DNA from 2 places in the Streptomyces sp. NPDC029836 genome. Region 2 is predicted to be linked to the other one. Evidence: riboswitches for the same ligand, from Rfam matches in the RefSeq annotation. Region 2 holds a riboswitch; the other holds the start of a gene.
What was found. Region 2 has a riboswitch for ZMP and ZTP ahead of ACZ4XJ_RS16555 (serine hydroxymethyltransferase). Riboswitches for the same ligand answer to the same signal wherever they lie in the genome.
Positions count from the first base shown of each region.

Region 1: linked by a shared signal. The riboswitch ahead of ACZ4XJ_RS05400 (bifunctional 5,10-methylenetetrahydrofolate dehydrogenase/5,10-methenyltetrahydrofolate cyclohydrolase) and the one ahead of ACZ4XJ_RS16555 (serine hydroxymethyltransferase) in region 2 are both predicted to bind ZMP and ZTP.

Region 1 is NZ_JBVHZI010000001.1:1,168,895-1,174,787, reverse strand. It holds gene ACZ4XJ_RS05410 (RNA polymerase sigma factor) at 1-1,156, opposite strand, end outside; gene ACZ4XJ_RS05405 (methyltransferase domain-containing protein) at 1,394-2,155, opposite strand; ZMP/ZTP riboswitch at 2,213-2,305, shown strand; gene ACZ4XJ_RS05400 (bifunctional 5,10-methylenetetrahydrofolate dehydrogenase/5,10-methenyltetrahydrofolate cyclohydrolase) at 2,333-3,202, shown strand; gene ACZ4XJ_RS05395 (nuclear transport factor 2 family protein) at 3,874-4,350, shown strand; gene ACZ4XJ_RS05390 (TOPRIM nucleotidyl transferase/hydrolase domain-containing protein) at 4,439-5,056, shown strand; gene ACZ4XJ_RS05385 (hypothetical protein) at 5,172-5,432, opposite strand; gene ACZ4XJ_RS05380 (TerD family protein) at 5,740-5,893, opposite strand, start outside.
Region 2 is NZ_JBVHZI010000005.1:15,251-21,143, forward strand. It holds gene ACZ4XJ_RS16535 (DMT family protein) at 1-170, opposite strand, end outside; gene ACZ4XJ_RS16540 (hypothetical protein) at 310-612, shown strand; gene ACZ4XJ_RS16545 (glutathionylspermidine synthase family protein) at 617-1,819, shown strand; gene rocD (ornithine--oxo-acid transaminase) at 1,859-3,064, opposite strand; ZMP/ZTP riboswitch at 3,175-3,265, shown strand; gene ACZ4XJ_RS16555 (serine hydroxymethyltransferase) at 3,302-4,570, shown strand; gene trpS (tryptophan--tRNA ligase) at 4,861-5,874, shown strand.

The DNA of each region.
Region 1 (5,893 bases), on a different contig from region 2:
GGTCCTGGAGCATCTGACGCTGCACGCGGGCGAGCTTGTTGATGATCTCGACCATGTGCACGGGGATGCGGATGGTGCGCGACTGGTCGGCCATGGCACGCGTGATCGCCTGCCGGATCCACCAGGTCGCGTACGTGGAGAACTTGAAGCCCTTGGTGTAGTCGAACTTCTCCACCGCGCGGATCAGACCGACGTTGCCCTCCTGGATCAGGTCCAGGAAGAGCATGCCGCGGCCGGTGTAGCGCTTGGCCAGCGAGACCACGAGACGGAGGTTGGCCTCCAGCAGGTGGTTCTTGGCACGCCGGCCGTCCTCGACGAGGATCTCCAGCTCGCGCTTGAACGCGGGCTTGTGGTCCTCCTCCTCTTCGAGCTTGTACTCGGAGAACAGGCCCGCCTCGATGCGCTTGGCGAGCTCGACCTCCTGCTCGGCGTTGAGGAGCGGCACCTTGCCGATCAGCTTCAGGTAGTCCTTGACGGGGTCGGCGGTGGCACCGGCCACCATGACCGTCTGCGCCGGGGCGTCGTCCTCGTCGTCGTCGGACAGGACGAAGCCCTGGGTGCCGCCGATCTTGGGGGCCTCCTCCTCCGGCTCGTCGGCGAGGTCCTCGGCTGCCCAGTCCTCGCCCACGGCGGCGGGGGTCTCGCCCTCGTCGGAGTCCTTCGCGCCCTTCTTGCCGGCGGCGGTCTTCTTGGTCGCCGTCGCCTTCTTGGCGGCGGTCTTCTTGACCGTGCGCTTCTTGGGCTCGGCGGCGGCCTCGGCCGCCACCTCCTCCTCGGCGCCGGTCGACGAAGCGGATATCGCCGCCGCGGTGGCCGGGACCGCCGTCTTGCGCGCGCCGATGGGGCGCGGCGCGGCGGCCGCCTTCTTGGTCACGGTGCGGGCCGGGGCCGCGGCCGCCTTGCGGGGCTTCTTGGCGGGAGCCTTGGCGGCGGGGGCGGCGCTGACGTGGAGGGCGACGCCCTCCTCGTCCAGGACCTGGTTCAGGCTGCGCAGGACCCGCTTCCACTGGTCCACCGGGATGCGTCCGGCCTCGAAGGCCTGGCGCACGTCGTCACCGTTGATGTGACCCTGCTCGCGGCCGCGCTCGACGAGCGCGACGAGGGCCTCCGATTCGGCGATCTCCGGAGGGAACGTACGGGACGGGCTGAGCGACACAAGGAGCCTCTCGTTGCGAACAGATAAGGGGTGAGCGGGACATCATCGCGCGAACTCGGGAAACAGACCCGAGGGGGGTCTGTATTCCGGGGCCGCGCGAGGACACCTGTCGGTTCATCGCATGCCCGAGTCGATTCGTTACGCGCTGAATTGAGTGACCTGCGCCACGCTGTGGCCGCGCAACCGATCCGGCGAAGATCCGTCCGCTCCGCGAACGCCTTTCCGTAGGCCCTCCTCTCAGTCCGTTTTGCGGGCTTCGATGAGGAAACGGGCGGTATGCGCGACGAACGGGCCCTCGCGTTCGATCCGTTCGTGGAGCTCGCGCAGCCGGTCCCGGTACTGCCCGACCGTGAAGCCGGGCACCATCCAGATCACCTTCCGTAGAAAGTAGATCACGGCTCCGATGTCATGGAACTCCGTCCGCAGTCGTTCGGAACGCAGATCGAGCACTTCCAGGCCCGCCTTCGTGGCGTCGCTCACCGCGTCGTCGGGGTGCCGGCCGCGCCGGACGTGTTCCGGCTGCGGGCCGAGGAAGTACTCGACGAGCTCGAAGACGCTCGCCGGGCCGACCTGCTGGGAGAGGTAGGCGCCACCCGGCGTCAACACCCGGGCGATCTCGTCCCACCAGATGGTCACCGGGTGTCGACTGGTGACCAGCTCGAAGGCCCCGTCGCCGAAGGGCAGCGGAGGTTCGTCGGCGTCCGCGACCACCACCGCGCCCAAGGGGTGCAACAGGCGGGTCGCCTTCTCGATGTTCGGCGGCCACGATTCGGTGGCCGCCATCAGCGGCGGCAGCGGGCCCGATCCGGCGAGCACCTCACCGCCCCCGGTCTGGATGTCCAGAGCGGAGCGCACCCCGGCCAGCCGCTCGCCGAGGAGCCGCTGGTAGCCCCAGGAGGGCCGCTGCTCGGTCGCCCGCCCGTCGAGCCAGGAGAAGTCCCAGCCGTCCACGGACACGGATTCGGCCTCGGCGACGAGATGGTCGAAAGTGCGCGTCATGTCTCGATCGTCCCAGCTCCGGTGCCGGGGAACCAGTGGATAAGTCGACTACAGTGGGCGGCGGGCCGTGACTGGCGTTCGGGTGGATCACCACCGGGGAGCGGCCCGGCGTACTCCGTACGTCGACTGCCGCGCGCCTGGGCGAACCGCGATCCGCAGCGACGTTCAGGAGACCCCATGACGACTGCCACTGCCCAGCTGATGGACGGCACCGCCGTCGCCCGCCGCATCTCGGAGCGGACCGCCGCCCTCGCGGCGAAGATCACCGAGCGCACCGGCACCGCCCCCTGCCTGGCCACCGTGCTCGTCGGCGAGGACCCGGCCTCCGTCACCTACGTACGCATGAAGCAGAACCGTTGCGCCAAGGCCGGCATCACCTCCCGCCACGTGGAACTGCCGGCCGCGACCACCACCGAGGAACTGGTCGCCGCCCTCACCGAGCTCTCGGCGGACCCGCGGATCAGCGGCATCCTGCTGCAGCACCCCGTCCCGGACCACATCGACGAGCGCGCCGCCTTCGAGGCCATCGCCCCCGGCAAGGACGTCGACGGGGTCACCATGCACTCCTTCGCCGCCATGGGCTTCGGGCTGCCCGGCTTCGTCTCCTGCACCCCCGGCGGCATCATGCGCCTGCTGGAGGCCTACGACGTGGACCTCACCGGCAAGCACGCCGTCGTCGTCGGCCGCAGCGCCATCCTCGGCAAGCCGGCCGGCATGCTGCTGCTGGAGCGCAACGCCACGGTCACCTACTGCCACTCCCGCACCGTCGACCTGCCCTCGATCGTGCGGCAGGCGGACGTGCTGGTGGCCGCCGTCGGCAAGGCCGAGTTCATCCGCGGCGAGGACATCAAGCCGGGCGCGGTCGTACTGGACGCCGGCTACAACGCCGGCAACGTCGGCGACGTCCACTTCGAGTCGGCCGCCGCCCGTGCCTCCCTGATCACCCCGGTGCCCGGCGGCGTCGGCCCGATGACCATCGCCGTCCTGCTGGAGCAGACGGTGCAGGCCGCGGCCGCCCAGGCCGGCCTGGACCTCGCGGCACTCTGACCCCACCCCACCCGACCCGGCGCGACGGCGTCCGGCTCGCCGCGGCCGGGGGTGCGGCGCGGGGGCCCGCGGACGTTCCTGACCGTCCGGAGCCGTCTCCGGTCGTCCCCCGGGGGGCCCGGCCGTCCGTGGTGCGTCCCAGGCCCTCCGTGGTCGTCCCCGGTCGTCCCGGGCCGGACGGGTCCGCTCCGCACCCGACCGTCGCGCGCGGCGTTCCGTTCGGGCCGGGCCGGGGCGGGCCGGGGCTGACCTGGGCGTCGGCGCGGCGGGCCGGTTCGGCCCGGAGGCGGTCGGGGGCCGTCCTCGCACACCCGCTCGGCGGCCGTCCGGGGCTGACGGACGGCGGCGGCCGGTTCGCCGGGACCCCGGTCGCGCGGCGCGACGTCGTAGGCGCCGGCCCGCACAGCGGCCCCGGACGGGCGCACGAGGATGGCAGCCCGTCGCCGATGACCGATGCGCGGTGGACCTGCCGGATCCCGACCGGCGACCACCACGTCGGCGGCCCCGTCGTCACACTCCGGGCGACGAACCCGCGCGGGGCACGGCCGTCGGGGTCGGACGAGGCGGCGACATGCCCCGACAACGTCCGTGAGCCGCAAGGGCGTTCGGCGGCTTGGTGTGACGCCGGAACACAGTGGTGACGGTTCCCACCGTCCTGCTAGGAAGAGGCTATGGACACCGAAGACCTCGACCCCATGTACCGCCTGATCGCCGAGCGGGCCTGTGAGCGCGTGATCCTGGAGTTCGTCCGTGAACTCGATCTAGGTCACCCCGGCGACGTGGCCGAGCTCTTCACCGAGGACGGGGTCTGGGAGTGGCCCTTCGACGGTCGAAGGTCCCAGGGACACGAAGCACTCAGGGCCTACTTCGGCTCCCGACCCGCGGACCGGCTCTCGCGCCGCCTGTGCACGAACATCGTGGTCACGCTCACCTCTGCCACCACGGCGAACGCGACCACCTACTTCACGACCTACCGCGTCGACGGGCACACCGGGGCCGGCTACGTGCCGCCGCGGATTCCCACCCAGGTGGGGCACTATGAGGACGCGTTCCGCAGGGTTGACGGCCGTTGGCTGCTCAGCCGCCGATCCCTGTTCCTGTCCTTCGCCGGCCACACAGACCGCCTCGCGCCGCCCGACCAGCCGTAGCGGTCGGACGGAGGGTCGGTCGGCGGCGCGGTCCGGGCCCGCCGGAAAATGTCGTGCCGCGACGCCGGTCGCGGGGCAGACTCGCCGCATGGTGGACATGGGGGCATTCCGGGAAGCGGTGGACGGCTGGGCGGCCGGCGGGGCAGGCGGCCCGGCCGCTGATCTGGCCACGGGGCTCGGGCTGCGGACGGCGGTACTGCTGGAGGGGCCGAGCGACCTCGAAGCCGTCGAGGCCCTGGCCGAACGACACGGCCGTGACCTCGCCGCCGAAGGGGTGTCCGTCGTGTCGATGCGCGGGGCGATGAACGTCGCCCGGTACGCCGCCCTGCTCGGGCCCCCCGGACTGGGCCTGAGCCTGACCGGACTGTGCGACGAGAACGAGCAGGGCTTCTACGAGCGCGGCTTGGAGCGGGCCGGCACACCGGACGCGACCTTCTTCGTGTGCGCCGCGGACCTGGAGGACGAACTCATCCGCACGCTCGGCACGACGCGCGTCGAGGAGATCATCGAAGCCGAGGGCGACATCCGCGCCTGGCGGACCCTGCTGCACCAACCCGCCCACCAAGGCCGCCCCCGGCGACGGCTGCTGCGCCGCTTCCTCGGCACGCGCAAGGGCCGCAAGATCCACTACGCCCGCCTCCTGACGGAGTCCCTCCCCGCGGGCCAGGCCCCGACCCCCCTCGCGAACCTCCTCGCAAACCTGTGACCTGTCCGGCCGGACCGTGCGCGGCAACGAACATGCCACGTTGCTCATGCGGGGCCACGGCCGGGCCCCGAAAACCGAGACCAGCCTGCCCAAGCAGGCACTGTCGCCTCGGGTGCTACCGGCCCGACTTCCAATCCGCATCGAGGATGGCGGCGTGCACGGCAGCAACGATCATCGTGATCGAAAGAACGCCGCCCACCCAATTCTTCGGATTGCCGAGGATCGAGCCCACAAATGCCGTCCCGTAGATGATCGCCGCGTACACCGCCGGTACTGCCATGCTCACGACACGCTTCTTGGCTGCGATGAAAAATAGAGGCGGCGCGAGCAGGCCTGCCGATGCCGTGACCGCGACGATCCAGACGATCTTGTGCACTGTGTTCGTGTACATGCGAGCCTGGATGGGCGCGCTGACGTATGGGTTCGACATGACTCCCCTTGACGTAACAGATATCTGGTGTGACCTACGGGCCTCTTGGCCCGACGGGGTTTCGAGTGCTACGCGGACTGCCGCTTCCTCCAAATGGGGATCCAGGCCGCATGTCAATCGTGGGTTGGATGACGCGGGCACCGAGCGGTCAACCGCGGGTCGGTGAGGACCGCCATGCGTCGCGGCCATCGTCGTTTCCCCCGGCAGTGCTGGCACAGGAGAGAATCGGTGGTTTTCCCCGAGCTCAGGACGGTCATCCCGTTCCGGCAAGTTCTTTCTTCGGCGCTTGCCGGGACGTCGGGCCGTCCAGGTGGACCACCACGTTCGTGTAGAAGCGGTGAACGGCGTCGTCGACGCTGCGGATGAAACCGGACTCGGTGTTCCCGCGGCTGTTTCCCATGCTCTTG
Region 2 (5,893 bases):
CCGGCCCCGTCGAGCCCGAGTCCGACCAGATAGCGCCACTGCCGGACCGCCCGCAGGAACAGCGCGGCGTCCACGCCGGAACCCGTCCCCGGCGCCGTCGCCCGCGCCGCCACCGCCTGGAGCACCGACGCCGTACCGAAGCAGACCGCCGCACCCAGTGCGCAAATCATCCCAATCAGCACGAAGCGACTGTAGGTCACGACCGTGACAAGGGTGTGACGGCGGCCGGATTCCATCCCCGCGTGCCCCCGCTCTACGCTGTCGGACAGCCGTCGGCAGTACACGTCACACAGGGGGAGCGAAATTCACATGGACACCAGCAACACCACCCGGCGCCGGATGCGGTCGGGAGCGGTCGCCCTGGGCGGCATGGGCCTGCTCGCCGCCACCCTCGTGGCCTGCGGAAGCAACGACGAGCCCGACAAGCGCTGCGCGTCCCGCACCACGCTGAACCACCTGAACAACAAGGACTGCAAGAGCGGCGGCAGCGGCGCGTACTACTACGGCGGCCACGTCAGCGCCGGCAAGGTGACCGGCGGCAGCTTCGACAAGTCGGCCGTCACCCGCGGCGGCATCGGCGGCCACAAGAGCTCCGGCTCCAGCGGCGGCTGAGCCCGTGGAACGCCACACCATCGAACCCCGCCCCGACTGGCAGAAGACCGTCGAGGAGCAGGGCCTGATCTACCCCCTCACCCGCTTCCCGGACGACTCCCTGCGCCCCTACTGGGACGAGAGCGCGTACTACTCCTTCACGCTCCCGGAGGTCGAGGCGCTGGAGGGGGTCGTCGAGGAACTGCACGCCATGTGCCTGGCCGCGGCCGCGCACATCGTCGAGCGGAACCGCTTCGCCGACCTCGGGCTCACCGACCCGAAGCTGATCGCGCTCATCACCGAGTCCTGGCGGCGGCGCGCCGAGCAGCCCTCCCTCTACGGCCGGTTCGACCTGCGCTACGACGGCACCGGCAGCCCCGCCAAGCTGCTGGAGTACAACGCGGACACCCCCACCTCCCTGGTGGAGGCGGCGAGCCCGCAGTGGTTCTGGATGGAGGAGCGCTTCCCCGGCGCCGACCAGTGGAACTCCCTCCACGAGCGGCTCGTCGACGCCTGGCGCCGACAGGCCGAACTGCTGCCGCCCGGCCCGCTGCACTTCGCGCACTCCGAGACGGACGAGCTGGGCGAGGACCTGATGACGGTCGCCTACCTCCAGGAGACCGCCGAACAGGCCGGACTGACCACGCACGCCCTGTCGGTGGAGCAGATCGGCTGGGACGGTCTGGCGGGCCGCTTCGTGGACGAGAAGCTCCGCTTCATTCGCGGCTGCTTCAAGCTCTACCCGTGGGAATGGCTGGCCACCGACGAGTTCGGCCCGCAGGTGCTCGGCACCTACGACCACGGCGGCGGCTCCGGGACCACCGCCTGGATCGAGCCGGTGTGGAAGATGCTGCTCGCCAACAAGGCGCTCCTGGCCGTCCTGTGGGAGCTGTTCCCCGAGCACCCGAACCTGCTCCCCGCCTACCTCGACGGCCCGCGCGAGCTCGCCGACGCGGGCGGTCCCGGCTACGTGGCCAAGCCGCTGCTGGGCCGCGAGGGCGCCGGCGTCACGCTGCACGAGGCGGGCGGGCGGGGCGAGCCGTTCGTCCCGACCGAGGGGGAGACGTACGTCTTCCAGGCGCTCGCGCCGCTGCCCGACTTCGACGGCAACCGCGTCGTGCTCGGCGCGTGGGTCGTCGAGGAGGAGTCGGCGGGGCTCGGCATCCGGGAATCGGCGGGACCGGTCACGGACGAGTACGCCCGCTTCCTGCCCCACGTCATCCTCTGACCGGTCGGCGGGCGCCCGGCCCGCCGACCGGCCGGCCGGTCAGCCGGCGAGGACGGACCTGAGCTGGTCCAGCCCCCAGTCCAGGTCCTCCTTGGAGATCACCAGCGGCGGCGCGATGCGGATCGTGGAGCCGTGGGTGTCCTTCACCAGGACCCCCAGCTCCATCAGCCGCTCGGAGATCTCCCGGCCCGTCCCGCGGGCCGGGTCGATGTCCACGCCGGCCCACAGCCCGCGCCCGCGCACGGCGGTCACCGCGCCCGCGCCGACCAGCAGGTTCAGCTCCCGGTGCAGGTGGTCGCCGAGTTCGGCGGCGCGTTGCTGGTACTCGCCCGAGCGCAGCATCGCGACCACCTCCAGGGCGACCGCGCAGGCGAGCGGGTTCCCGCCGAAGGTGGACCCGTGCTCGCCGGGCCGGAACACCCCGAGGACGTCCCGGTCGGCCACCACCGCCGACACCGGCACGACGCCGCCGCCGAGCGCCTTGCCCAGGACGTACACGTCGGGGACGACCCCCTCGTGGTCGCAGGCGAAGGTCCTCCCGGTCCGACCGAGGCCCGACTGGATCTCGTCCGCGATGAACAGGACGTTCCGCTCGCGCGTCAGTTCCCGTACGCCCGGCAGGTATCCGGTAGGCGGGACCAGGACGCCCGCTTCGCCCTGGACGGGCTCCAGCAGGACGGCGACGGTGTTCTCGGTGACGGCGTTCGCCAGCGCCGTGAGGTCCCCGTACGGGACGATGTCGAAGCCGGGGGTGTAGGGGCCGAAGTGGTCGCGGGCCTCGTGGTCGGTGGAGAAGGACACGATGGTGGTCGTGCGGCCGTGGAAGTTGTCGGCGGCGACCACGATCCTGGCCTGGCCGTCCGGCACGCCCTTGACCTCGTAGCCCCACTTGCGGGCGGTCTTCACCGCCGTCTCCACGGCCTCGGCGCCGGTGTTCATCGGCAGCACCATGTCCTTGCCGCACAGCGCCGCCAGCTCCGTACAGAAGTCGGCGAAGCGGTCGTGGTGGAAGGCGCGGGAGGTCAGGGTGACCCGCTCCAGTTGGGCGCGGGCGGCGTCGATCAGCCGGCGGTTGCCGTGACCGAAGTTGAGCGCCGAGTACCCGGCGAGCATGTCGAGGTACCTGCGGCCCTCCACGTCGGTCATCCAGGCGCCCTCCGCCGACGCGACGACGAGGGGCAGGGGGTGGTAATTGTGCGCGCTGTGCGCGTCGGCGGCGCGGATGGCATCAGCAGTGGTCGACACGGGGTCTCCGATCGTCGGTCAGGTCCTGTGACGAGGGTGGCGTCACTGTCCATCCTCGCTCGCGGACCGGACGGAGAAACCTTTCTCGTGGCGCGCCCGCTAGGGTGGGCGCCACGCACGGCGACTGGCGCACGGAGAACGGACTCCGGGGGAGCCGTGCGCGCACGACCGCACACAGGGCCGCTCGCCTGGGCCTCGCGGGGACGAGTTGTCGACATCGACCCCGGAGGAGCCGCCATGAACGCGCGCCGCCACCCCGCCCTCTTCGCGACCGACCCCGAACTGGCGTCCTTCGTCGCGGCGGAGGAAACGCTCCAGGCCGAGACCCTGCGCCTGATCCCCAGTGAGAACTACGTGTCCGCCGCCGTGCTCGAAGCCTCCGGCACGGTGCTCCAGAACAAGTACAGCGAGGGCTACCCGGGCCGCCGCTACTACGAGGGCCAGCAGAACATCGACCGCGTCGAGGCCCTGGCCGTCGAGCGGGCGAAGGGCCTGTTCGGCGTGGACCACGCCAACGTGCAGCCGTACTCGGGCTCCCCGGCGAACCTGGCCGTCTACCTGGCGTTCGCGAAGCCCGGCGACACGGTCATGGGCATGGCCCTGCCGATGGGCGGGCACCTCACCCACGGCTGGGGCGTCTCGGCGACGGGCTCCTGGTTCCGTGGCGTGCAGTACGGCGTCTCCGAGCGGACCGGTCGGATCGACTACGACGCGGTGCGCGAGCTGGCCCTCGCCGAACGCCCGAAGATCATCTTCTGTGGCGGTACGGCCCTGCCGCGCACGATCGACTTCGCGGCCTTCGCCTCGATCGCCGAGGAGGCGGGCGCCGTCCTCGTCGCGGACGTCGCCCACATCGCCGGTCTGATCGCGGGCGGTGCGCACCCGTCCCCGGCGGCGCACGTCGACGTGATCTCGACGACCACCCACAAGACCCTGCGCGGTCCGCGCGGCGCGATGCTGATGTGCCGCGAGCAGCACGCCAAGGCCATCGACAAGGCGGTCTTCCCCGGTCTGCAGGGCGGTCCGCACAACCAGACGACCGCCGGCATCGCGGTGGCCCTGCACGAGGCCGCCCAGCCGTCGTTCACCGCGTACGCCCACGCGGTGGTGGCCAACGCGAAGGCGCTGGCCGCCGAACTGTCGGGCCGGGGCTTCGACCTGGTGTCCGGCGGTACGGACAACCACCTGATCCTGATGGACCTGACCTCGCGCGAGGTCCCCGGCAAGGTCGCCGCGAAGGCGCTGGACCGGGCGGGCATCGTGGTCAACTACAACACCGTCCCGTTCGACACGCGCAAGCCGTTCGACCCGTCCGGCATCCGCATCGGCACCCCGTCGCTCACCTCGCGCGGCCTGACGACGGAGCACATGCCGCTGGTCGCGGACTGGATCTCCCGGTCGGTCGACGCCGCCGCGAAGGGGGACGAGGCGGCCCTGGCCGCGATCCGCGCGGAGGTCACGGACCTGATGGCGGCCTTCCCGGCGCCCGGCCTGCCGCTCGCCTGACGATCCGGCGGTCCGCCGGCCCGGCCGGCCCGGCCGGCCGCCCCGTTCCCCGCCCGGGGAACGGGGCGGCCGGGGGTCCGAAGCGGTCGCTCGGCCGGTACGGCGGACCCCCGGCCGGCGGCGCAAAGCGGTCGCTCGGCCGGGGCGGTATCCGGCCGCCCCGCTACCGCCCGGTACGCGGCCGGGTCCCGCCGCACGTCGGGGCCGCGGCGCACGGGCCGTCGTCGCGGCGCACCGGTTCCGGCCGGCGCCGGGCCGGAGCGCGCCCCCGCACCTGAGAGAATGTGGCCATGGCTTCTGATCGTCCTCGCGCGCTCTCCGGTATCCAGCCCACCTCCGGTTCGTTCCACCTCGGGAACTACCTCGGAGCCATCCGTCAGTACGTCGCCCTGCAGGAGACGCACGACGCCTTCTACATGGTGGTCGACCTCCACGCGATCACCATGCCGCAGGATCCGAAGGACCTCCGCGCGAACACCCGCCTCTCCGCCGCCCAGCTCCTCGCGGCCGGCCTGGACCCCGAGCGCTGCACGCTCTTCGTCCAGAGCCACGTGCCCGAGCACGCCCAGCTCGGCTGGGTCATGAACTGCATCACCGGGTTCGGCGAGGCGAGCCGGATGACGCAGTTCAAGGACAAGTCCGCCAAGGGCGGCGTCAACAACGCGACCGTCGGCCTGTTCACGTACCCGATCCTCCAGGTCGCCGACATCCTGCTCTACCAGGCGAACGCCGTCCCGGTCGGCGAGGACCAGCGCCAGCACATCGAGCTGACCCGCGACCTGGCCGAGCGCTTCAACACCCGCTTCGGCCCGACCTTCACGCTGCCCGCCGCGCACATCGTCAAGGAGGTCGCGAAGATCTACGACCTCCAGGACCCGGCGATCAAGATGTCGAAGTCGGCGTCGTCCCCCAAGGGCCTCGTCAACCTCCTCGACGAGCCCAAGGTCACCGAGAAGAAGATCAAGAGCGCGGTCACGGACACCGAGGCGGAGATCCGTTTCGACGCCGTGGAGAAGCCGGGCGTCAGCAACCTGCTCACCATCTACTCCACCCTCACGGGCGACAGCATCCCCGACCTGGAGACCCGCTACGAGGGCAAGGGGTACGGCGCGCTGAAGACCGACCTGGCCGGCGTGATGGTCGATTTCGTCACACCGTTCAAGCAGCGCACCCAGGAGTACCTGGACGACCCGGAGACGCTGGATTCCCTGCTGGCCAAGGGTGCGGAGAAGGCCCGGGCGGTCGCCGCGGAGACCCTGGCACAGACGTACGACCGCCTCGGTTTCCTGCCCGCGAAGCACTGACGGACCGACGCCCCTGGCG